One region of the Arthrobacter sp. K41 genome, then DNA from elsewhere that is predicted to be linked to it. Evidence: riboswitches for the same ligand, from Rfam matches in the RefSeq annotation. Region 1 holds a riboswitch; each other region holds the start of a gene.
The links. A riboswitch is a leader RNA that binds a small molecule or an ion and turns the genes downstream of it on or off. The one in region 1 is predicted to bind cyclic di-AMP.

Region 1 (7,885 bases):
CGCGGCTGGGGGACCGGGTAGCCGTGGTGGGTGCGGGCCTGGTAGGCGGGATGGTCGCCACCTTGTTGAGGACCTTCCCGCTGCAGCGGCTGCAGCTCGTTGACCTGGACCCCAACCGGCGACAGTTGGCAGACACTCTGGGAGTCGAATTCATCCACCCGGATGACGCACTCACGGACTGCGACATAGTGTTCCACTGCTCCGCCTCCCAGGAGGGCCTCGAACGCAGCCTCCAGCTGGCGGGTGATGAGGGCGACGTCATTGAGATGTCGTGGTACGCCAACCGGGAGGTCACGCTGCCTCTGGGCGAGGACTTCCACGCACGCCGGCTGTCCATCCGGGCGAGCCAGGTGGGAGTTGTGGCACGGGCCCGGCGCCACCGCAGGACCAACGCGGACCGCCTTGACCTGGCCGTCTCACTCCTCGCAGATCCAGTGTTCGATGCCTTCATTACCGGCTCTTCAACGTTTTCCGATTTGCCGGATGTAGTGCGGGGCCTCGCCCAAGGGACCTTGGATGCGCTGTGCCACGTCATCGAATACCCCCAAGAGCGAAATCTCCAGGACCCAACCCGCGAAGACCAGAGGTAGCCCATGTTCAGCCTGACCGTACGCCGCCACTTTATGATCGCCCACAGTCTTCCCCGGGAGGCCTTCGGCCCCGCCCAGGCCATGCACGGGGCAACGTTTGTCGCTGAGGTGACCTTCCGCCGTCGGACGCTCAACAATGACGCCATCGTGCTGGACATCGGTGCCGCGGGAACCATCATCGAGGAGGTGCTGTCCGGCCTGAATTACCGCAACCTGGACGAGCACCCGGACTTTGAAGGCAGGCTCAGCACCACCGAAGCGCTGGCTGAGTACATCGCCCAGTCAGTTGCGGGCAAGCTGAAGGAGGACGACGACGGCCGCCAACTCGCCGGCGTCGACGTCACGCTCCGGGAGAACCCGGACGCCTGGGCAACCTGTTCGATGGAACTGAACGCTTAGCCCGTGCGCCCCATCCGGCTCCTCGTACCAGCCAACATCCGCCACAACTCCGGTGGCAATGTCTATAACGCCCGGCACGTTGAGGGGCTGCGAAGGCTGGGCGCGGAGGTGGAGGTGCTGCCTGTGGAGGGTTCCTGGCCGGAGTCCACCCCGGAAGAACGACGGCGGCTGGGCCCTTTACTCAGCGCCTGGGCGCCGTAGGACCAACCATCAGTCGTGACGATTCTGGACGGACTGATCGCAATGGGCCCCCGGAGGAGCTGGAGTTTGCCGCCAACGCCCGGCGCGAGACCTGGGTGCTGGTGCACATGCCGGCACCTGCGCACCACGAGCTGGAGGCACGGTCGTTGCGGGCGGCTTCGGGCATTGTGTGTACCAGCAGCTGGGCAGCCGACGTCCTTGCAGCACGCCATGGCTCACAGGGACTGCGCATCGCACTTCCCGGGACCGGTTCCGCGCCCCGCTCGGAGGGATCGGTCCCGCCGCACATTGTCACCGTGGCCGCGCTCCTGCCTAATGAGGAGCAGCTGCTGACCATTGAAGCTCTGGCGCGCATCAAGGACCTCCCGTGGACTGCAGCGCTTGTTGGATCGGATCAGGCCGACCCGGAGTACGCAGGCCTCGTGCGGGCCGCGGTCGCAGCGCACGGGCTCGAGCGGCGGGTGCGCGTAGCAGGTGAGCTGCGGGGCCAGGCGTTGGAAGAGGAATGGAACAGGGCAGACCTGAGCGTCCTGGTTTCCGAGGCTGAGGCCTTCGGTATGGTGGTCACGGAATCGCTGCCGCACGGGATTCCCGTAGTGATACGCGCGGGAACAGGTGCTGTGGAAGCCCTCACCTTTGCCGCCCCGGTCGACGGCGAAAGCATCCGCTTCCCCGGTACGGCCGTGCAGTTCCCACAAAACGGCGATCCGGAAAACCCGGACGTGCTGGCCGGGGTCCTGCGGCGCTGGCTGCTGGACAGCGAAACCAGGAGCACCTGGCGCTCCGCAGCGGTGGAGACGAGGGGCCGTTTACCCGGCTGGGACAGACAGCCGCGCAAGTGCTGGACATGCTTCGGGGGTGAAAGGTAGCAGTGCCGCATGTACTCGGCAGCAGCTATAAACGGGTGCGGTGCCCCGCGAAGAAGTTCCGCAACAACCCGCCGCACTCGTCCTCACGGACCCCTGCGTAAACCTCAACCCAGTGATTCAGCCGACGCTCCCGCAAAACGTCGAACACCGAGCCCGCGGCTCCGGCTTTCTGGTCCCACGCCCCAAAAACCACCCTGGGTATCCGCGCCAGGACAATGGCACCGGCGCACATGGCGCACGGCTCCAGCGTCACCACCAGCGTGCAATCGGACAACCGCCATCCGTCTCCGCTCACGCCGTCAGCCTTTGAAAGCTCGCGCAGCCGCGCCGCAGCCTCCCGGATGGCAACTACTTCGGCGTGGGCGGTAGGGTCTCCCAGCTCCTCCCGCTGGTTCCGTCCGGAACCCAGCACTGCGCCGTCGGGCCCTAGTACTACGGCCCCGATCGGCACGTCTTCTGTGGCAAGGGCACGGCGCGCCTCCGCCAGGGCAAGGCCCATCCACACGTCGTGATTCTTTTCCCCGGAGACCATGGCTCAATGATAGTTTCGAAGGATACCCAGAACCCGTCAGGTACGCCGCCGGGAGGCAACGTGAGCAGAGTCCGGAAACGCGTGGACAAGTGGATCAAGCCTTACGCCGCCCTCTGGTTAACCATGATCGTCGGTGGCGCGCTGGTGCTCGCCATGGCCCTGCTGGGAGCCGAGGTCTACTCGGATGTGGTGGACGAGGAAGGGTTGGCGGGCCTCGATATTCCGGCGCTGGAGTATTCCCAATCCCTGCGGAACCCCGACGTCAACGCCTTCGCTACAGCCTTCACCAATGTGGGCGGCGGCATTGGCATGCCGATCGTCGCGACCATTCTCACGGCCTGGTTGACCTTCCTGAGCCGGACCTGGCGTCCCATCGTCCTGGTGGGCGGTGCCGCCCTTGTTTCCACCACGGCCACCACCATGGGTAAGCGTCTTGTCGGCAGGACCCGGCCGGATCATTCCGAGGCCGTGCCGCCCTTCGAATCGTCCCCGTCGTTTCCCAGCGGCCACACATTGAATACCACTGTGGTTATTGGCGTTTTGGTGTACATTATGTGCCTTCAGTTCCAGGCCCTCTGGGCCCGGATAACCGCCATCACTGCCGGGGTTCTCTTCATCATCGCCATGGGCCTGAGCAGGGTTTTCCTGGGGCACCACTGGATGACCGACGTCATGGCGGGATGGTTCCTGGGGCTCGCCTGGGTCTGCATGGTGATCCTCGCCCATCGGCTGTTCCACCTCGTGCGGAAGCGCGAGCACGCCGGCCCCGCCCCGGATTTTGAGCATCCGGTTCTTCGCGAGGAGCACAGCGAGGACCCGCTCCCCAGCAACGCGGGCACCTCCGGAAGGAATAACGGCACCGCCCCGCAAGGAAACGACGGCGGCACCTTGCGCAGGAGCGACGGCGGCTCCTTGCGGGGGAGCGACGGCTCCTCGCGGACGGGCGCGGGAGGCTGAGAGCCGAGGGGCACCAGCAGCCGGGTGATAGTTTTGACCCATGCGCACTCTCGTTGTTGACCACCCGCTGGTCGCCCACAAGCTCACCGTCCTGCGGGACAAGAACACGCCGTCCCCGGTCTTCCGGCAGTTGACGGAGGAGCTTGTGACACTCCTTGCATACGAGGCCACGCGCGAGGTCCGCACCGAGCCCGTCACCATCGAAACACCGGTCAGCACCACTGTGGGCACCGCGTTCACCAAACCCACCCCGTTGGTGGTCCCCATCCTGCGCGCCGGGCTGGGGATGCTGGAGGGCATGACCAAACTCGTTCCCACCGCAGAGGTCGGCTTCCTGGGCATGGCACGTGACGAAGAAACCCTGGACATCATCACCTACGCCGAGCGACTCCCCGAGGACCTCACTGACCGGCAGATCTTCGTCCTGGATCCGATGCTCGCCACCGGCGGAACCTTGCGCGAAGCCATCAAGTTCCTCTTCAAGCGCGGAGCATCGGATGTGACATGCATCTGCCTCCTGGCCGCTCCGGAAGGCCTGGCCAAGCTCGAGGAGGAACTCGCGGACGCAAACGTGACGATCGTCCTTGCCTCCATCGACGAAAAGCTCAACGAGAAGTCGTACATCGTGCCCGGGCTCGGGGACGCGGGGGACCGCCTCTACGGCATTGCAGGGTAGTCCTCAAGCCTTTTCCATTCCTTGTGCCGCCGCTAGCCTGTGCGGATGGACTGGAAACTGGAACTTGTGTATGTCCCTGTATCAGACGTAGACCGCGCGAAGGATTTCTACGTTAACAAGGTGGGGTTCAATGCCGACTTCGACGAACGGCCAACTGACTCCATCCGCTTTGTCCAGCTGACACCGCCGGGCTCTGCGTGCTCAATCTGCATTGGTGACGGGCTCACGGACGCCCCTCCGGGCACCGGCTCCAACCTCCAGCTCGTGGTGAACGACATGCAATCCGCCCACCAACACCTGAAGGGCAACGGAGTGGACGTCAGCGACGTGGACGTGCAGGACTGGGGCCACTTTGTGTACTTCGCCGACCCGGACGGCAACAGGTGGGCGGTGCAGTACATCCCCGGCCGCGACGCCTAACCTTCACGGGGGCGCAGGCACGCGGGCAGGAAATGGCAGAGGACACAAAAGCGGCGGACGTTATTTTTTGCCGGCTTTGAGGTCCGCCACTGCCTTGGCGATGCGTCGCTGCCGGGTTTCGGGGGTCTTGGCTTCACCCAACGGATCAACGTACCGGCGCTGGGCACTGTAGTTCAGGGTGGCATAGAACTCCTGGGCGGCGGGCTCGGCAGCCAGTGCGGACGCAAGGTCCTCGGGCATCTCCACTACCCGGGGCTGGGTGTCGAGTTCCAGGTCCACCTCCACAGTGTCTCCTGCGGCAACGCCAACAAACTCCCTGTTGGCCGCACTCAGTGAGACCAGGATTTGCCCGCCCATCACGGCAATGCTGCTGCGGTAGCTCTTGCCGTTGATGGTGACCACCACAGGCGCCCGCTTGCCGGCCCCGAGCTCCGAAACAACATCCCCGGGAACCTCGATGCCGGTCTTGTTTCCGCTGCCCTGGATCGTGGTGGTAAACCTCATGAATGACAGTATGCCGCGCGGCCCGCACCTTCAGAAGGTGCGGGCCGCACGGCTGACAGGTTCTTGATATCCCGGGCGTTTAGTACCAGTTGTTGGACAAGTGGAAGTTCAACGCGCCGCACGGGGACTGGTAGCGCTCCTGAATGTAGTTCAGGCCCCAGTTGATCTGTGTGCGGTAGTTGGTGAGGTAGTCCGCGCCTGCGCTGGCCATCTTTTCGGCCGGCAGGGACTGGACAATGCCGTAGGCGCCGCTGCTCGGGTTGGTGGCCGTGGTGGTCCAGTCCGATTCCTTGATCCACAGAGTAACCAGGCACTGCATCTGGTCAGGAGCCCAGCCGTAGTTGCCAAGCTGGCCGGCCGCATAGGCCTGGGCGCCGGCGGGATCATTGACCGCGACGACGGGGGCAGGCTCGGGGGCGGCCGCCGGTGCGGGCTCGGGAGCGGGTGCCGGTGCCGGCTCGGGAGCCGGTGCCGGTGCAGGTTCGGGTGCCGGTGCAGGCTCGGCCGCCTGCGGTACAACGTTGATTTCCGGCAGGGCCGGGGCTGCCGACTCCGGCGCGGGATTCGCCGTGATCTCGCTCTTTTCGATGCTGAGGTTGGACTGCGCCTCAACCGCCTGTGTTTCGGTGGCAGCTGCGCGGATGCTGGTTTCGGTAGCTTGTCCTGCAGCTCCAACTCCAATAAGGAGTGCGCATGACGCGGCAATCACTGCCGCGCGCTTGCCGAACGAAGGGATTTTGCCAGTTTCAGGCCCGGCCTGCGGTGCAGACTCAATTTTCGGACGTGGCTGTGCCAGGAATTTGAACATGATGAATCGCCTCTCACACCTGCGGAGTTAGCTGTCGGGTTCGGATGAGGGCATCCGGCCTTACGGAAAGTTCACGTGCTGGCTTAACCCCAAGGGCAATCAGTGCCCGGGACGGTGGGTCCCCCGCCTCTGCCTATGTTCAAGAGGAATCCGGGAAGTGGCAGAGCTTGGCGTCATCCGGATATGCGGCCCGAACGCCCGAACCGCACCCTATCGACGGTACAGGAACCAGACCGTAAGTCACAACTTGGTAACAGAGATCACGACGACGGCGCGTCGCCTTGTCGAAGCAGCAACCGGAGAAATGGCGTTTTCGCTATTGAGCTGACTTCGTGCGTTATGCCCCTGTTACCCCGAGCCACGGTGTCGGTTGAGGAGTCAGGGATGGCAGGCTGCGCTGCCGCCGCTTGAGGTGAAAGCGGGCCAGGCCGCCCAGATTCGTCACGTGCTTCGGCCGATTTCCCGGGGCTACTAGTGGCCGCTACTGGACAGTGAGCGACGAAAGGAAGGCGATTCCGGCAATTTGAAGACGCATGAAGAAAGCGAACTTGTGCGCACTGTTCGCCGAATTAAGTTGCGCTGGCACCTTCAGGAGGAGCGTCAAACGGGATATTGATCAGCAATCTGACCATCAGCCAGAATCGTGATCTGCGACACGTTAAGCGCTTTTGTCTCACTATCCGGACGAAGCGGTCCATTGTTACTTGCAAGTTAGCATTGTTACGCTGCACACTTCCATTGTGAACAAGAACTCAACAGCACCTGCAGCCGCAGAACATTGGCCCAGCACATCCGCTGCTGCCGACATGCGCTGTTGTCGAATGTACGCCTGATCTTCCCACCCCTCGAAGTTAGTAGGCATACGCCCCCAGCCCAGCGTCGGGCGTCCCTCCCCGCAGTCCATGCGGGGAACCCAGCATTCGAGCCGCGATGACGGCCATTCACATTGAGGTAAGCAATCCATGTCAGTTGCATCCGGATACGTCCACATTTCTGTCCGTAACGCCGCCAAAGGTGGCCAGCCTTCCGGCCTCCGCCCCGGTTTCGGACCGCGCACGTCGCTCGCTCCCGCAACTTCGGGAAGCAGCTTTCCCGGCGCGGGCTATGGCCCCCAGGGCTTCAATCCCAACTCCTACGGCCAACTCCGCGCCGTTCCGCCGGCTGACTCCGCGCCGGTGACGGCTCCCACTCCCGTAGTGGCCGGCCCCGCCCCGGTCCGCCCGGTAGCCAATGAGAACGTTGCCCGCGGATTCGTTCTGTACATGGGAATTGATGAGGAAACTGCGGCCGCCGCCGGCACCTCCATCGCCAAGCTTGCCCAGGAAATCCGCGCCTACGCCCAGTCCCTGGTAACCGGAGCCGAAAGCTACGCCGCTGTTGCCGTAGCCCCGGCCGGCACCCCCGGGTCAGCGCTCGACGTCGTCCGCTCCACGTTCGGTGACCCCACGGTTAACACCCGGCAGCGCACGGAAACCCCGCGGCCCCAGCAGCCCCAGGAACCGCGCCCCTCAGGCGTCCTCATCGACCTGGCCCGCCGCGAAGTACACCTTGATGGTGAATCCCTGAACCTGACGTTCAAGGAGTTTGAGCTCCTCAACTACCTTGTGGAAAACGGAACCCGCACCGTGGGCCGTGACGAACTGCTTGAAGGCCTGTGGCGGAACGCCGAAGAAGTCCCTAACGAGCGCACCATCGACGTCCACATCCGCCGCCTCCGCTCGAAGCTTGGCCGCCTCGCCAACACCGTTCGCACGGTGCGCGGCCAGGGCTACCGGTTCTACGAGCACCCCGAGGTTATCGTCTGGGCCGCTCCGGAATACTCGATCTAGCCCCTCAGAGCGTTGGCCGCCCCTGCCGGGGCGGGCATTAAGCTTAAGCCATGAGCCAGCACCATCTTCGACGCCTTGTGATCATGCGGCACGCCAAGGC
Region 2 (7,885 bases), on a different contig from region 1:
TCCTGCTTGCGGTGGGTCTGTTGCTGGCCGCAGGCGTCCTGCAGCTGCTGGCCTGGCCCTTCCTCATTCTGGTCCGGAAACTGCGCCGCAAGCCCGAACCGCCACAGGACGCATCGTGGCTCCTGCACTGATCCGGAATCTGCCGGGGGATAGGGGCGTCGAGGGGCCGGCTGCGCCCTGACCCCAACAGCAGCACGAGCACCGGGAGCGCCATGCCAGCGGAAACCAACCAGAGGGTCATGGATTTTTTCGACCGCTATGCCTCCGCCCTGCTTGCCCGCGACGAAGTGGCGATGGGCCGGCTCTACGCCGTTCCCTCGCTGATCGTTTTTCCCGGGCACTTGCTCGCCGTCACGGAGCAGCGGCAGACAGAGGAGTTTTTCGCCTCCTCGTGGATGCAGTACGAGGGTGTCAATGACGTCGACAAGCAGGTGGAGGTGCTGGCCGAGACGCCAGGCAGTGCCTGGGCCGCTGTCACCTGGTCCTACCAGGGCCACGCCCGCGAACGGTTCTGCTACCAGCTGGTGGACGGCGCCGGGGGCTATCAGGTGGCAGTGCTGACCCTGATGGCACTCGACCAGGAGCAGCCCGGGAGTCAGGCGCAGTAGGGGCCGCAGCTGGCGGCCGCCAGGCTGATACCGGGGCGGACAGTTCACACTGCCGTCCGTTCGTCAGTATGCTTACTATTACCCGTACGCTGCTGAACAGAGAGGCATCACCATGACGGAACAGAACCTGCCTGACGACGAACTTGAAATTGTCGAAGAGAACGACGTGCTCCTCGACGAGACCCCGGGCGCGGCCTCATCCTTTGAACTGGATCCCTTGACCAACGGTGAACCTGACAGCTACCCCGGCGCTGCGGAAAACAACCCGGACCGCTGGCAGGAGGACCCGCTGCTTCAGGATGAGGTTTCCGGCGAGGAGGAAGATTTCCTCAGCGACCAGACCCTGCGGGATGACATGAAAGCAACCCGCGACGGGGCTGGGGACGAATTGCCGGCGAGCACGCCCACCCTTGGCGAGGCGGTGGCCGACGTCGACTTCGGCGAGGACCCCACCGGCCGGGAAGCCGATGCCAGCGACGATCAGGAAAACTTCGGCGGCTCGCCCCTGAGCGAGTTCGATCCCGACGACCTGGAGCGCTGAAACCCGCGGCAGGGCCGGCAAAAGAAACCACGCCCGCTCTGGCCGAAAAACGAAACTGCGCTAAAATAATAAGCAGGCTGATGAATATCGGTTGGCCGGGTCAAGACTGAAGGAGTACCACATGAACTTGGGAAGCATGATCAGGAATGCCGCTGGACGGTTCGCCGGCAGGTCCGGCACCACCGGGACAGTCCGCGGCACCGGAATGAACACAACAGGGCGGACGCCCAACACCACCGGTGCCATGGGCGGCAGGGCCGGAACCGGCGGCATGGCCGGCAAAATCATGGGCATGCTCAAGCGGCGCTGACCCATCACAACGAACCACGAAGCAGGTCCCGGATGATTCCGGAACCTGCTTTTTGGTCTCCCAGCAGACATGCGTGAGCTCATTGTCCTGGGCACCGCCTCCCAGGTACCCACCAGAACCCGCAACCACAACGGCTACCTGCTTCGGTGGGACGGCCAGGGGCTGCTCTTCGACCCCGGCGAGGGAACCCAGCGCCAAATGATCCACGCAGGCGTATCCGCAACACACATCACCCGGATCTGCCTGACGCATGTGCACGGCGACCACTGCTACGGCTTGCCCGGGGTGCTGTCCCGCATGGCGCTGGACGGCGTGGCCCACCCCGTCCATCTCCATTACCCGGCGTCCGGAGAGGACGTGGTCCGGGCGCTCGTGTCCATCAGTTCGCCCGGAATAGACCTAAGGCTTCATCCGCACGGCGGCAACGGGACGGTGGCCGAAGGGCTTGAAGTCCGGGCGCTGAACCACCGCATTGAAACGTACGGCTACCGGCTCCTCGAACCGGACAGCCGCAGCCTGCTCCCGGACCGCCTGGCAGCGGCAGGGATCCACGGGCCGGACATCGGGCGGCTGCAGCGAGAGGGCACGCTGGCGGGGGTCCATCTCGCCGACGTCAGTGTCCCACGGCCCGGCCAGCGCTTCGCCTTCGTCATGGACACCGCTCCCTGTGCGGGGGCTGAGGAGCTGGCCGACGGCGTGGACCTCCTCGTGGCCGAGTCCACCTTCAGCGACGACGACGCCGCGCTCGCCGGCAGGTATCTGCACCTGACTGCGGGGCAGGCGGGGAAGCTTGCAGCCGACGCCGGTGTTGACGCGCTTGTGCTCACGCACTTTTCGGCAAGGTACGACGACGTCAGCGAGTTGGTGGCGCAGGCGGACTTGCGCGCCGCGGGCACAACGGTGATGGCGGCCGAGGACCTGGACCATTTCGCCTTTCCAAAGCGCCGGCGGTGGCATCCCAACCCCGTGCCGGGCAGCGGGGACGGCGTGGGGCTGCTGATTGCCAAACACTTGCAGGGGGTAGAGAGTGAACTATCCGGCATACCGCCCGGGCGCAGCCGCCCAACCTCTCGTGGAGGTCGACAATGAGCAAAACTTCCGAAGAAGTCTTCGACGCTACTCCTGAAGGAAAGGAACCCGAACTCAAACGGGTCCTCGGCCCCAAACTCCTCCTGCTCTTCATCGTGGGCGACATCCTCGGCGCCGGTGTTTACGCCGTCACGGGGACCATGGCCGGAACGGTGGGCGGCATCGTGTGGCTGCCCTTCCTGCTGGCCTTTGTGGTGGCCACACTGACCGCCTTCTCCTATCTGGAACTGGTCACGCAGTACCCCCAGGCCGCCGGGGCTGCCCTCTATACGCACAAAGCATTCGGGATCCACTTCGTAACCTTCCTGGTGGCCTTCGCCGTGGTTTGTTCGGGCATCACCAGCGCCTCCACCTCCGCCAACGTCCTGGCCCAAAACCTCTTCGGCGGGTTCGAGATCAACGGCTGGATGGGACTACCCGGGCAAGGTGTCATCACCGCCGTCGCCATGGCCTTTATGCTGCTCCTGGCCATCATCAACCTGCGCGGCGTGGGGGAAAGCGTCAAGTTCAACGTTGTCCTCACCCTGGTGGAAATGATCGCGCTGTGCATTGTGATCGGCGTCGGCTTCTTCGTGATGTCCCAGGGCACCGGAAACCCCGGCGAGATCCTTGTCTTCAGCGACTACCAGGACAAGGGATTGTTCCTGGCCGTTACGGCCGCCACCTCCATCGCGTTCTTCGCCATGGTGGGCTTCGAGGACTCCGTGAACATGGTGGAGGAAACCAGGAATCCGGAAAAAATCTTCCCGCGCACTATGCTGACCGGGCTGGGAATAGCTGTACTCCTTTACATGCTGGTGGCTGTCTCGGTGGTCAGCGTACTGACGCCAACCGAGCTTGAGAACATTCGGGAAGCCGAAGGAGCCGCGCTTCTTGAGGTGGTCCACAAGGGTTCGCCCGACTTCCCGATAGACAGGATCTTTCCGTTCCTGGCGGTCTTCGCCGTAGCCAACACAGCACTGATCAACATGCTGATGGCCAGCCGCCTCATCTACGGAATGGCACGCCAGCACGTCCTGCCGCGTACCCTCGGAAAGGTCCTGCCGGGCCGCCGTACCCCGTGGGCCGGCATCGTCTTCTCCACCGTCCTGGCGCTGGGACTCATCCTGTACGTCACCAGCGATCCGGAAAGCAACATCGTGGCCAACCTGTCCGGGACCACTGCCTTCCTGCTGCTCTGCGTCTTCACGGTAGTAAACGTTGCCTGCCTTGTACTGCGCCGCAAGCGGGACCCCAACCGCAAGGTGTTCTTCACCTCGCCCGGGCAGTTGCCGCTGGTGGCGGCCCTGCTGTGCGCTTTCCTTGCCGGCCCATGGGTGGGCAGGAACGTCATCCAGTACCAAATTGCCGGCGGTCTGATGGCCATCGGCGTTGTGCTCTGGTTTGTCACATGGCTGATAAACCGGAGAACGAACCACGAGGAAAGGCTTAACACATGACAGCTGCTGCAGAAACAACTGTCGCTTTGGACGGACGCTTTGCCCGGGAACTGCCCGAGCTGGCGGTTCCCTGGCAGGCAGAGGAAGCACCTGATCCAAAGCTGCTGGTTCTCAATGATGCGCTGGCAGGGGATCTGGGACTCGATCCGGAATACCTTCGGTCCGCGGAGGGCGTACGCCTCCTCCTCGGAAACCACGTTCCGGAAGGATCGACGCCGGTGGCCCAGGCCTACGCCGGCCACCAGTTCGGCGGCTACTCGCCCCTGCTCGGCGACGGCCGCGCACTCCTGCTAGGTGAGCTGACGGGCCCGGACGGCCGGCTGCGGGACATCCACCTGAAAGGGTCGGGCCGCACTCCCTTCGCCCGTGCCGGGGACGGGCGGGCCGTCGTCGGACCCATGCTGCGCGAGTACCTCATCAGTGAGGCGATGCACGCACTCGGCATCCCCTCAACGCGCTCCCTTGCCGTCGTGGCCACTGGCCGGCCGGTGCGCAGGGAGACCATGCTTCCAGGGGCGGTACTGACACGGGTGGCCAGCAGCCATCTGCGCGTGGGGAGCTTCCAGTACGCACGGGCCACCGAAAACATGGACCTCCTGCGCCGCCTGGCGGACCATGCGATCAGCCGGCACCACCCCCAGGCCGCAAACGCCGAAAACCCGTACCTGGCGCTCTTCGAAGCAGTGGTGTCCACCCAGGCGGAACTGGTGGCCCAGTGGATGCTGGTGGGATTCGTCCACGGCGTGATGAACACGGACAACATGACCATCTCCGGGGAAACCATCGATTATGGGCCCTGCGCTTTCATGGACGCCTTCAACCCGGCCGCGGTGTACAGCTCCATCGATGTGGGCGGGCGCTACGCCTACGCCAACCAGCCGGTTATCGCGGAATGGAATCTGGCCCGCCTGGCCGAGGCCATGCTGCCACTCTTCCATGAAGACCAGGAACAGGCCGTTGCCCCGGCGGTGGAAGCACTTGGCAAGTTCCGCCGGCAATACAGTGACGCCTGGTTCGCCGGCATGAAAACCAAACTCGGCCTGGCGGAAGCCCCGGCCGGAAGCGCGGAGGCCGAAGAGGCCTCGGAGCTGGTGGACGGGCTGGTGGCCCTGCTGAAGGACGGACCGATCGACTACACGTCCTTTTTCCGCAACCTCTCGCACGCGGCCAGGGGCAACGACCGCCCCGCCCGCGGAATGGTTCTTGACCTGGCGGCCTTCGATGCCTGGGCCGGGCGGTGGCGCGCCTTGCAACCGGACGGGGACCTGATGGACACGGTCAATCCCGCCTACATCCCGCGCAACCATTTGGTGGAGGAAGCGCTCGCCGCAGCAACGGGGGGAGACCTTGATCCCTTTACCCGGCTCCTGGACGTGGTCAGTGCCCCGTTCAGTGAGAGGCCCGGGCTGGAACGCTATGCCGAAGGAGCGCCGGAGGACTTCGGCAGCTACCAGACCTTCTGCGGGACCTGAAAATCTCCACCTGGTGCCGGAACCAGGGGAGACCCGATGAAACAAAACAGGGGCGGCAGCCAGGATTAATCCCGTCTGCCGCCCCTGTTCGGGTGGTGTGACTACGCTACGCGGACGAAGGAAGCGCCGCCGAGCCAGCTGATGGAGTGGACCTCGGTCTTGAAGCCGTCCACGCCGCCGCTGACAACCTGGCCGTTGCCGGCGAAGACGCCAACGTGGCCTGCGGTGATAACCAGGTCACCGGGAGCCGGGGTGGCAACGGTGGTGCCGTACTGGTAGAACTGGCCGGGAGCGAGGTCGCCAACGCTCTTGCCAACTGCGCGGAGTGCCTTCTCCACCATGGCGGTGCAGTCCTGCTGGACGCCCAGCTGGCCGTAGGCGTTGGCCAGAATGGCTGCGCCGGTGCCCGTGCCGGTGGCTGCGGGAGCTGCCGGGGCAGGTGCAGCCGGAGCAGGTACGGCAGCCGTGGAGGCGTAGGACAGGTTCATGCCGGTGTTGGCAGGAGCGGCAGCCTTGGCGGGAGCCGGGGCGGCGGCCGGAGCAACTGCAACGGAGCCGGCACCGGGGATCTGGATCTGGTCGCCGGGGTAGATGATGGCGGTGATCGCCAGGCCGTTGGCAGCCAGGACGTCGTTCAGGGCTACGCCGTGGGCTGCCGCGATGGCACCGAGGGTATCGCCGGAAACAACAGTGTGGACGTTGGCTGCGGCTGCTGCCGGGGCGGCCACTGCAGCAGCCGGTGCTGCGTAAGCCTGGGTGTTAGTGGTCTCGGTGGTGTCCGGACCGGTTACGCCTGCGTGGGCCGGGGCGCCGACACCGAAGGCAATGCCGGATGCTGCTGCAACGGCGAGCGCCGGGCGGCCAAGGGACTTGACTGACACAGCCAAACCCTGGAGCGCGATTGAGCGGGCCGGAGTCGCGCGGTGACGGGCGGTGATGGAATTTTTTGACACGGTTGATCGCCTCTCCCATGCCTGCGGGGTGAGCTGTCGGGTTCGGGTTGGAGATACCCGGCCGGGAGCACATCCGGAAAAAGCGGAGGTGCTATCGACTTAACCCCAAGGCCTCATATGAGGCCGCGGAAACTTGGTTCCCCCGTCCCTGCCAGCTGAAGAGCGTTGGTTCCCGGGTCAGTGGCAGGGCTCGGCATACTGAGGGGAATGTCCCGTCTGGGAGGGACACCTGAAGACCCTAACCCGTGCGGGGCCCCATTGTCACGTTTGGGTAACATACGAGGTGCTTCTACCGCATTCCGCAAACGACTGGAGGGTTGCAGCACCCCAGCCTGACCTTGCGAGATAGGCGCGCCGGAGATGTGGCTCGTGTTCTTTGTCACAGACCTATAACCTCGGCGTGAAACAGGCCGCCCTGGGATTCCGCGGCAGGAGGATATCGGGCTGGAAGGAAGGCTCCGGAATTCGGCCAGGCAACCGGGGCCCAGCGTGGCAGGCACGGCCTGGAACTGCTCCGGTGACGGGGAACAGGCACTGACCCCGCGTAGGCTTTTGCCATGCCTGACTACGAAAGGTTCCGGATCCTGCTGGAGGAGGAGCGGGAGCGCAAAATTGCTCTCCTCCCGGCCCTCCGCGAGGACATCGCCTCGGCAAACTCGGCCCGGCAGGACTCGAATGTGGATGACGAGCATGACCCCGAAGGCGCCACCATCGCCTTCGAGCTGTCCCAGGCTTCGGCCCTGCTGCAGCAGAGCAGTGCCGGGCTCCACCAGGTAGACGCAGCCCTGGCCAGGATCGCCGCCGGCACCTACGGCACCTGCGCCGTCTGCGGTGAAGCCATTGCCGAGGGCAGGCTGGAGGCAAGGCCGTGGACGCCGTTCTGCATCCGGCACGCCGCGGCAGGCCGCCGATGACCAGCGGCAGGGAGCAGGTGGCGGCTGCCGCCGCATTTATTGACCGCACCCTGCAGAATGAGGGCTCCTGGTACCGGGCGGACGACGTCGAGGCCCGGCTCGGCGGTCGGTTGGCCTCCTACGGTTCTTCAGTGGGCGCTGTCCGGGGAACGGTCCGCGACGCCCTGCGCAAGTTCAAGGATTTTGATCACGACGGCGTTATGCAGCTCGCGTCCGCGCTGTGGGGCCAGCCACGGCCCGGCTCAAGGGCCGTATATGAACGCCGCCTCGCCGCCGTCGTCCTGCTGCAGTCCAAAGTGTCACTCCTGCGCCACACGGACCTGACCCGGGTTGAGGGCTTCCTGCGGACTGCCGCGACCCAAGAACTGGCCGGCCCCCTGCTGGCCGATGTTGTGGCGCCGTTTTTGGCACGGCTTGACGGACACGGGCGGCAACGTGCCAATGTCGTCCTCGCCCGCTGGCGGACGGACCCGGACAGCCAGTTGCGCCGCGCAGCGGACTATCTTGAACAGCATTCAGAACCCGAAGCCCCACCACAAGGAGACACCCATGAACGGAC
Region 3 (7,885 bases), on a different contig from region 1:
CACACCGCCGCTGCGCAGGGTGGCCAGGGGCTGGTCCCGCACCACATGCAGGATTTCGCCCACCAGCCGCAGGGTCTCGCTGATGGCTCCCAGGGCTGCGTTCCGCCGGAGGGCGGCGCTGGTGCGGCCAAGCTCGGGGACCGGCGGCGAAAGGCTGAAGTCGTTGATGATGGCACCGCCCCTCAGCGAGAGCCCCACGCTGTGGGGCAGCTCCACATGTGCGGCGTCCAGGGGAACCAGCAGGCCGCGCGCAAGGAGCCAGTCGATGGGTCCGACGTCGGATCCCTCGGCTGTGATGGATGCCTTGCGCTGCGCCTGGGGGACCGCACCCATGGCCCAGTTCCGGAACCTGGCGAGCAACGCCGCCGTCCTTTCCGGGGCGGTGGCCAAAATGTCCTGGAGGGCCTCGGGCGAGGACGTCCAGCGCTGCAGGGCAAGGGCAGCCTCCATGGGCGTGGTGGCTTCGTGGACGGGTGCGCCACTGCGGTGAAGTTCGGACACGAGCTGGACCGCCCGCTGCGCGAACGCCGGCTGGAGGCGCACCAGCTCGGTGTAGCTGCGGCCAAGCCCCGCTGGATAAATCCCTACGACGTCCTTAAGGCTGCCCACAGGGAGGTAGTAGCGCTGCCTGTTGCCGGGGACTGCCCCGGGCGGGGGTTCTGCGCGGTGGACCAGGGCAAGTTCCTGGAGCGAGACCAAAATCCGTTCCACAGCCGCAACGGAGGAACCCGGGATCATCTTCCGCAATCCTGCCGCGGAGGCACTGTGCTCCGTATCCGTGTTGGTGCACAGATGGAGGGTTTCAAGGACCTGCATCTGCGGCCGGTTGAGCCGCTCCAGCGCGCGCTGGACGCTGACCCGCCCGCTGGCCCTGGCTGCGAGGGCGGCGAAGTCGGGAACCGGAGGCGAGATGAGGTCTGGCCGCGCGTCGAACAGTGCCTGCAACGAGTCATCGCTGCGGGCCTCCAGGTCCTTGCTGAGCGCGCGAATGAGGGACATCAGTCCAACGTTACCGTCCGTCCTGTTTTCCTGCCCTGCGGCGTCCGGCGGCGCTGTCCAGGACAAGGAACAGCATCAGGAGGAATGCCAGCGGCAAGCCGTAAAGGGCGGTGTACGTGACCCAAACCGGCGACACGGAACCGGCAAAGGCGAAGGCCATAACGGCAGCCACCGCTGCCAGTGAAATCACGGCAATGGCTGCGGCGAGGATCGTCAGGGGACGCCGGTAACGCGAGGGTGTCATGGATGTAACGCTAACAGTCCGGCCTGACAGCTCTGCAGGGGTGCGCCGGTGCGTTGCGGAGCGCCATCGAAAGCAGGATAACGGCAGTTGTCAGGATAACCTTGAGGGATACAGACCAACACGGTATCCAGCCGTCATACCCTGAACCCGCACAGCAATGCGGATGCGGTGACGGCTGGCCGTGTCTCAAGACGTCAGAACGAAGAAGGTTAATTACGTGCCTACCGGCAAGGTCAAGTGGTATGACAAGGAAAAAGGCTTCGGATTCCTCGCGGGCGAAGACGGACAGGAAGTCTTCCTGCCCAAGTCGTCGCTGCCCGAGGGCGTCACGGAGCTGAAGGCCGGCACCCGCGTTGAATTCGGTGTGGCCGATGGCCGCAAGGGCGCCCAGGCCCTGGGCCTGCGCGTGCTGGACAAAACGCCGTCCATCGCGAAGGCCAAAAGGCCCAGCGCGAAGGACCTTGCACCGCTTGTCCAGGATCTCGTGACCGTCCTGGACAACCTGTCCGGAACCCTCTCCAAAGGCAAATACCCGGAAGGCAATAAGGGCAAGGCCATCGCTGCCGCCCTGCGTAAGGTTGCCGACGAGCTGGACGTTTAGGCCCCATGAAACCGGAAGCTGATCAGCAGGACCCGCAGTCAACCGTCCCGGAACCGGTGGACCTGGCGTCCTTGGCCGCGGGCTCGCTGGACATTGAGTTGGTGGACCCGGTGTCGGTGGATCCCGCATCAGTGGACCTGGTGGCGCTTCAGGCAGGTGCCGCACCGGCCGGGGAGGCCGATGTTGCTGCCGCCTCTGCAGGCCTTCCGCCTGCCGCGCCGACGGTTGCAACAGCCAAACTGGCCAAGCGGCGGGCAGGGGTGCCTGTGTGGCGGACCGGAAAGCCGGACGCTTTCCTTGCCGCTGCCGTGGACACGGCACGGACCGCCCTTGCAGGCATCACCTCTGCGTCAGACATTGGGGCGCACCTGGCAGCTAAAAGCGAAGGCGACCGGCTGGTAACCCACCTCTTTGAATGCAGGCTGCCCGGTTACGTCGGTTGGCAGTGGTTCGCCGTGCTGACACGGAACTCCCGGTCCAAAGTAGTCACAGTCAACGAGCTCGGCCTCCTGCCGTCCGAGGAATCCATCCTCGCGCCGGAATGGGTGCCGTGGGCGGAACGCGTCCGGCCCGAGGATGAGCAGGAACCGGAACCGGAAACAGCCGAACAGCACGTCTTTGAAACAGCGGCGGAGGCGCCTGAAACTGTTGCGGTTCCCGATTGGACAGCGGACGCTGCCTCCACTGAACCTGACCCCACTGAACCTTTTTCCGGTGAACCTGCCGAGGGCGTTGCCGCTTCCCTGGATGCTGTCGGCATGGGCGAAGCGCAGTCCGGCGAAGCACAGGACGGCGAAGCGCAGTCCGGCGAAGCACAGGACGGCGAACGGCAGCAGGGGGAAGAGCAGGACGCTGAGGCCCCGGCGCAGCCCTTCGACCACGACGCCGGAAGGCACTAAGGCTCAAAGTCACGCGAACGCGGGCTGAGTGACCAGCTCCGACGCACCAACGGCGCCGACCGGGAAACCCGGGCGGCGCCGTCGTACTTAACCAATAGGTGTTAAATTATTTGGGCTTCTGGCGCAGCCCCGTTTCGCGACGCAGCACGATTCACTTGCGCAGTTCGCCCACGACGTAGTCGATGCTGGCGAGAAGGGCGGAAACATCTGCCGGCTCGATCGCCACGAACGTCGCGATGCGCAGTTGGTTTCGGCCGAGCTTGCGGTACGGCTCCGTGTCCACGATTCCATTGGCCCTCAGGACCTTGGCAACCACGGTGGCGTCAACGGACTCATCGAAGTCAATGGTTGCGATGACGTTGGAACGCTCATCCGGGTTGGTGACGAAAGGGGTGGCGAATTCCGACGCCTCGGCCCAGCTGTAGATGCGTCCGGCAGAATCAGCTGTGCGGGCAGAAGCGAAATCCAAACCACCGTTGGAGTTCAACCACTGCACCTGCGCGTCCAGCGTTACCAGGGTGGACAGCGACGGGGTGTTGTAGGTCTGGTTCAGGCGCGAGTTGTCGATGGCGGTTTGCAAATCCAGGAAATCGGGAATCCAGCGGCCGCTGGACTTGATCCGCGCCGCCCGTTCCAGTGCGGCGGGGGAGAACAGGCCAAGCCAGAGCCCGCCGTCGGAGGCAAAGTTTTTCTGCGGCGCGAAATAGTAGACATCACTCTGTGCAACGTCCACATCCAGTCCACCGGCTGCGGACGTTGCGTCCACAAGCACCAGTGAGCCCTCGTCCACCCCATCGACTCGCTGCACGGGGGCTGCGACGCCGGTGCTGGTCTCGTTCTGGGGCCAGGCGTAGACGTCTACACCGGCTTCGGCCTGGGCGGAGGGGCGGGTGCCGGGCTCGGACTTGATAATGGAAGAGGCCTCCAGGAAGGGCGCCTTGTTGGTAGCCCCTGCGAATTTCGATCCGAACTCGCCGAAGGACAAGTGCTGGGCTTTCTTTTCCACAAGGCCGAAGCTGGCAATGTCCCAGAACGCTGTGGAGCCGCCGACGCCGAGTACAACTTCGTACCCTTGCGGGGCCTGGAAGAACTGGCTGAGGCCCTCGCGGACGGAGCCAACGAGGTTCTTGACCGGGGCCTGCCGGTGGGACGTACCCAGGATGTTTTTCGCGGCCGCGGACAGGGCATCAATCTGCTCCGGTCTGACCTTGGACGGCCCTGCGCCGAACCGTCCGTCCCGGGGCAGGAGGTCGGCGGGAATAGTGATGCTGGGTTCGCTCACAGGTGCTCCAATTTCGGCGTGGACACGGCTTTGGTCCGGACGGGTGCTGGTGGCCGGCAGCCGGTGACAGCTGCAACCAGGGCCTCCCTCATTCTGCCCTGTGGGACTGTTGGGGCGGGAACCGGAGCCGTCATAGTCCAGTCAATGAGACGGTCACACAGCCCGCCGCAACTAATCGGACAAAGTCAAAATAGGCTAAGCTTTTCCACGGACTACGTCGCAGTTGAAGGCGATACGGTGGGACAACGCAAGGTACTGCGCTCGAGGAGCTGAGCTGGATGACGGATCTGATTGATACTACGGAGATGTACCTTCGGACCATTCTGGAGCTCGAGGAAGAGAACATCGTTGCCCTGCGTGCGCGTATCGCCGAACGGCTTCGCCACTCCGGACCCACCGTTTCCCAGACCATTGGACGGATGGAGCGGGACGGCCTCGTGGTGGTTTCCGGCGACCGCCACCTGGAGCTCACTGAGACCGGCCGTAAGCGCGCCACCGAAGTCATGCGCAAGCACCGCCTGGCTGAGCGGCTCCTCGCCGACGTGATCGGACTGGACTGGGCCTACGTCCATGACGAGGCCTGCCGCTGGGAGCACGTGATGAGCGAGCGGGTGGAACGGCGCATCTACGAGATGCTCGACCACCCCACCAAGTCTCCGTACGGAAACCCCATCCCCGGGCTGGCCGCGCTGGGCGGCATGCCTTCCCTTGGTTTTGGCGACGGGGCTGTCAGCCTTCTGGAGGCGATGAAGTCCTACGGCTCTGCCTCTGTTGTCACCATCAGCCGGCTTGCTGAACCCATCCAGGTGGAGCCTGAGCTGCTCTCGCAGCTTGACGAGGGCGGCATCCGGCCTGGCGCTGCTGTGTCCCTGGAACGGGTGGGTGATTACATCTCCGTCCGGGTCCCGGGCATCGAAGGGGCGCTCGAGCTGCCGCCGGAGGTAGCGGCCCACGTGTTCGTGGCCCTCGCCTGAGAATCCCCGTCGGGTGCCCTACCCCATGTGAAGTGGCTTACGCAAAGATAACGGAATTGTTACTTTGCCCCTTTTGCCTCTATAGTTGAACTGAAGTTGATATTAAAGCGTTACCTGATCCGGAGCCGAGCTCTGCCAGCGGATCAGGAGCACGAGTCGTAACTGGCAGAGGCGGGGGAACCACAAGCGGCAGCCGGGGGACTGCCTTGGGGTTAAGTCCGTCAGCAGCAAGCCTCTTCCAGTGAAGGATTCCTCCGGGATATCTCTGTGCCGAAGCTTGCTTACGGCGGACCGGGTCTTTGCACTCTCTGACCCGAATCCGACAGCTAACTTCGCAGGCTTTCCAGAGAGGACCCTTCTTGACCATGCACAATTCCAGGGGACGCCGCCGCGCGCCGGTCCCTGCTTCGACACCGCGCGGTGTCGAAGTCATCACCTCGGAACGCCCCCGCGATCCGCACCGTGATGCTCGCCGGCGTCGGGGTCCCTTCCGTCAGGTCACCGAATTCGCTGCAGCCAGCGGCATCGGCCAAAAGGCCGGCGTGGCACTTGCCGCCACCGGTCTGGTACTCACCGTGACCGTACCGGCCACCAGTCCCGTCATGGCCACCGATACCTTGGGATCCTCTGCCGTTGCCGCGTCAGCTGTTGCCCCGCAGCCCCAGATCACCGCAGAAGCCGGGGCCGCGATTGACTTCAGCCGTTCCGCTGTAGTCACCCAGGCGGACCCGGACGGAAAGCTGAAGCAGCTGCTCAGCGCCCAGTCTGCCGGCGCCGTAACCCGCGCTGCTTCCACGGGAAGCCTCGGTGCCCCACTCGCTGCCTTGACCACTGCTTCGCCGTTCGGCTACCGCGTCAGCCCGATCACGGGAGGCTCCGGCGACTTCCACCGCGGGCAGGACTATGTGGCCCAGTGCGGCACATCCGTCCTGGCTGCGGCCACGGGAACTGTTACCTTCGCCGGCTGGCACGAGTACGGTGGCGGCAACCGCGTTGTAGTGGACCACGGCAACGGCCTGGAAACCACGTACAACCACCTCTCCTCCTTCAGCGTGAAGGAGGGGCAGACAGTTTCCCGCGGAGACGTTGTAGCCCTCAGCGGGACCACAGGTGCCTCCACCGGCTGCCACCTGCACTTTGAGGTCCAGGTCAACGGTGAGGTCGTCGACCCCACCAGCTGGCTCTAGTCAAGTGACCGCTTGCTATCAAATCATCTTGACCTGCCGTGACCTGAATGTGACATTCACGCAAAACTGCTGTACCGTCTAACTCGCGTCAACTTTTCCGAAGTTGACGCTCTTGTGCGGATTGCCTAACTCTGCCACCGCTCAAGGTCCGTTCGCATTTCATCGTCTGGCAGGGGCGGGGGAACCAATTGTGGCCTTTAGTTTCGAAGGCCTTGGGGTTAAGTCGCAAAAGCTTCCCAGGAAGCCGCGCGGCCGGGTGACTCCCATCCGAATCCGACAGCTCACCTCGCAGGCATTGGGAGAGGCTACCTTCGTGTCTTCACGCCATAATTCGGCGCGCCACCGCGCGCAACCGGTTCGTACCAACGCCCTGGACTCCATGTCCAAGGCTGTTAGTGCCAATGCCGGGACAGTAGGTCGCCAGGCTGCAGTCATCGCTGCTGCATCCGGCCTCATCCTGACCATGGGCCTGCCAGCCAATGCAGCAGATACCACTGCTGGTATCTCCGCTTCCACCGAGTCCGGATCCGCGCAGCCCGCCCTTGCCGTCACCGCGGCACCCACGGCTACCGTTTCCTTCGAACGGCCGGTTGTGACCACCATCGCCGCTCCTGTTGTGGAGCCTGTGACAGTCCAGTCAACCTCCGATGACGAGGACGCCCCCGCCGCATCGACTGCAGCGACCGCGTCAACTGCCCCCACTGCGGCGACTGCCACCACAGCAGCAGCAAAGAAGATCGCCGAGCCCGTCGCATCCGCGGCCAGCTCGGGCATCGCGGCCATCGCTTACACCGGCATCGGCAGCCCGTACGTCTGGGGCGGCACCACCCCCAATGGCTGGGACTGCTCCGGCTTCACCCAGTGGGTCTACGCCCAGGCCGGCATCAGCATCCCCCGCGTGAACGCATGGACTGCAATGAAGCCCACGTCCACGCCGCAGCCCGGTGACCTTGTTATGCAGAACGGCGGAGCGCACGTTGGCATCTACGTCGGCAACGGCATGATGATCAGCGCCCTGAACCCCTCCCAGGGAACGCTGCTGCACTCGGTAGCCGCTACCGGCTCCTCCGCGTTCTTCACCATGAACTAGTTCTTCGACCTTACGGTCCAAGAGCTTTTTCTTTGCCCAAACACGCTTTTCGCTAAATCACACATCCCCGTTCAGGGCGTGCCGGCGTACCCCCAAGATGCCGGCACGTCCAGTCCCCTTTGGCTGCCTACATGCGGTTCGAAGGAAAACGAAAGAGAGAACTGATGACTACTCGTGCAACCGCACGGCACCGCGCCGAGGTCACCAAAACCAACTCGCTCGCCATCATTGCCAAAGCTGTCGGCGACAACGCCGGCGGCGTAGGACGCCAGGCGGCTGTTATCGCAGCGGCTTCCGGCCTTGTCCTGACCAGCGGCCTGGCAGCCAACGCTGCTGACGCCAACGTCCAGCGTGATTCCGCTCCGGCTTCCACCCTGGAAGTTGAATCAACCGTTGAGGCTCCGATTTCGGCTGCTTCCACCATCGCCATCTCCTTCGAGAAGCCGGCTGTAACCACCACCCCGGCCCCCGTAGTGGAAGCCCCCGAGCCCGAAGTCGAGGCAGAAGCTGAGGTTCAGAAAGCCGCTCCGGCTCCTGCTCCCGCCACACGGACTGCCGCTGTCGCCAAGGTGACCGCCACGGCGCCGGCAGCAGCCGCTCCGGCAGCAG

Region 2: it holds a riboswitch for cyclic di-AMP, as region 1 does, so the genes downstream of both, AC5RTE_RS02575 (LysM peptidoglycan-binding domain-containing protein) here and AC5RTE_RS07320 (aggregation-promoting factor C-terminal-like domain-containing protein) in region 1, are expected to answer to the same signal.
Region 3: it holds a riboswitch for cyclic di-AMP, as region 1 does, so the genes downstream of both, AC5RTE_RS10445 (M23 family metallopeptidase) here and AC5RTE_RS07320 (aggregation-promoting factor C-terminal-like domain-containing protein) in region 1, are expected to answer to the same signal.

Annotation. Positions count from the first base shown of each region.
Region 1 covers NZ_JBNHEW010000002.1:626,046-633,930, forward strand. The annotation lists gene AC5RTE_RS07275 (zinc-dependent alcohol dehydrogenase) at 1-590, shown strand, start outside; gene AC5RTE_RS07280 (6-pyruvoyl trahydropterin synthase family protein) at 594-989, shown strand; gene AC5RTE_RS07285 (hypothetical protein) at 993-1,190, shown strand; gene AC5RTE_RS07290 (glycosyltransferase) at 1,298-2,059, shown strand; gene AC5RTE_RS07295 (nucleoside deaminase) at 2,085-2,591, opposite strand; gene AC5RTE_RS07300 (phosphatase PAP2 family protein) at 2,652-3,548, shown strand; gene upp (uracil phosphoribosyltransferase) at 3,589-4,224, shown strand; gene AC5RTE_RS07310 (glyoxalase superfamily protein) at 4,270-4,644, shown strand; gene AC5RTE_RS07315 (YdeI/OmpD-associated family protein) at 4,705-5,148, opposite strand; gene AC5RTE_RS07320 (aggregation-promoting factor C-terminal-like domain-containing protein) at 5,228-5,956, opposite strand; cyclic di-AMP (ydaO/yuaA leader) riboswitch at 5,962-6,122, opposite strand; gene AC5RTE_RS07325 (winged helix-turn-helix domain-containing protein) at 6,919-7,785, shown strand; gene AC5RTE_RS07330 (SixA phosphatase family protein) at 7,836-7,885, shown strand, end outside.
Region 2 covers NZ_JBNHEW010000001.1:550,031-557,915, reverse strand. The annotation lists gene AC5RTE_RS02610 (hypothetical protein) at 1-131, shown strand, start outside; gene AC5RTE_RS02605 (hypothetical protein) at 240-608, shown strand; gene AC5RTE_RS02600 (hypothetical protein) at 721-1,149, shown strand; gene AC5RTE_RS02595 (hypothetical protein) at 1,271-1,459, shown strand; gene AC5RTE_RS02590 (ribonuclease Z) at 1,529-2,548, shown strand; gene AC5RTE_RS02585 (APC family permease) at 2,545-3,987, shown strand; gene AC5RTE_RS02580 (protein adenylyltransferase SelO) at 3,984-5,459, shown strand; gene AC5RTE_RS02575 (LysM peptidoglycan-binding domain-containing protein) at 5,561-6,412, opposite strand; cyclic di-AMP (ydaO/yuaA leader) riboswitch at 6,416-6,587, opposite strand; gene AC5RTE_RS02570 (TraR/DksA family transcriptional regulator) at 6,970-7,326, shown strand; gene AC5RTE_RS02565 (DNA alkylation repair protein) at 7,323-7,885, shown strand, end outside; gene AC5RTE_RS02560 (DUF1810 domain-containing protein) at 7,876-7,885, shown strand, end outside.
Region 3 covers NZ_JBNHEW010000003.1:625,504-633,388, reverse strand. The annotation lists gene AC5RTE_RS10475 (helicase-associated domain-containing protein) at 1-999, opposite strand, end outside; gene AC5RTE_RS10470 (hypothetical protein) at 1,010-1,243, opposite strand; gene AC5RTE_RS10465 (cold-shock protein) at 1,461-1,844, shown strand; gene AC5RTE_RS10460 (DUF3027 domain-containing protein) at 1,850-2,743, shown strand; gene serC (phosphoserine transaminase) at 2,895-4,025, opposite strand; gene AC5RTE_RS10450 (iron-dependent transcriptional repressor DtxR) at 4,304-4,999, shown strand; cyclic di-AMP (ydaO/yuaA leader) riboswitch at 5,144-5,355, shown strand; gene AC5RTE_RS10445 (M23 family metallopeptidase) at 5,365-6,186, shown strand; cyclic di-AMP (ydaO/yuaA leader) riboswitch at 6,315-6,495, shown strand; gene AC5RTE_RS10440 (C40 family peptidase) at 6,566-7,276, shown strand; gene AC5RTE_RS10435 (NlpC/P60 family protein) at 7,441-7,885, shown strand, end outside.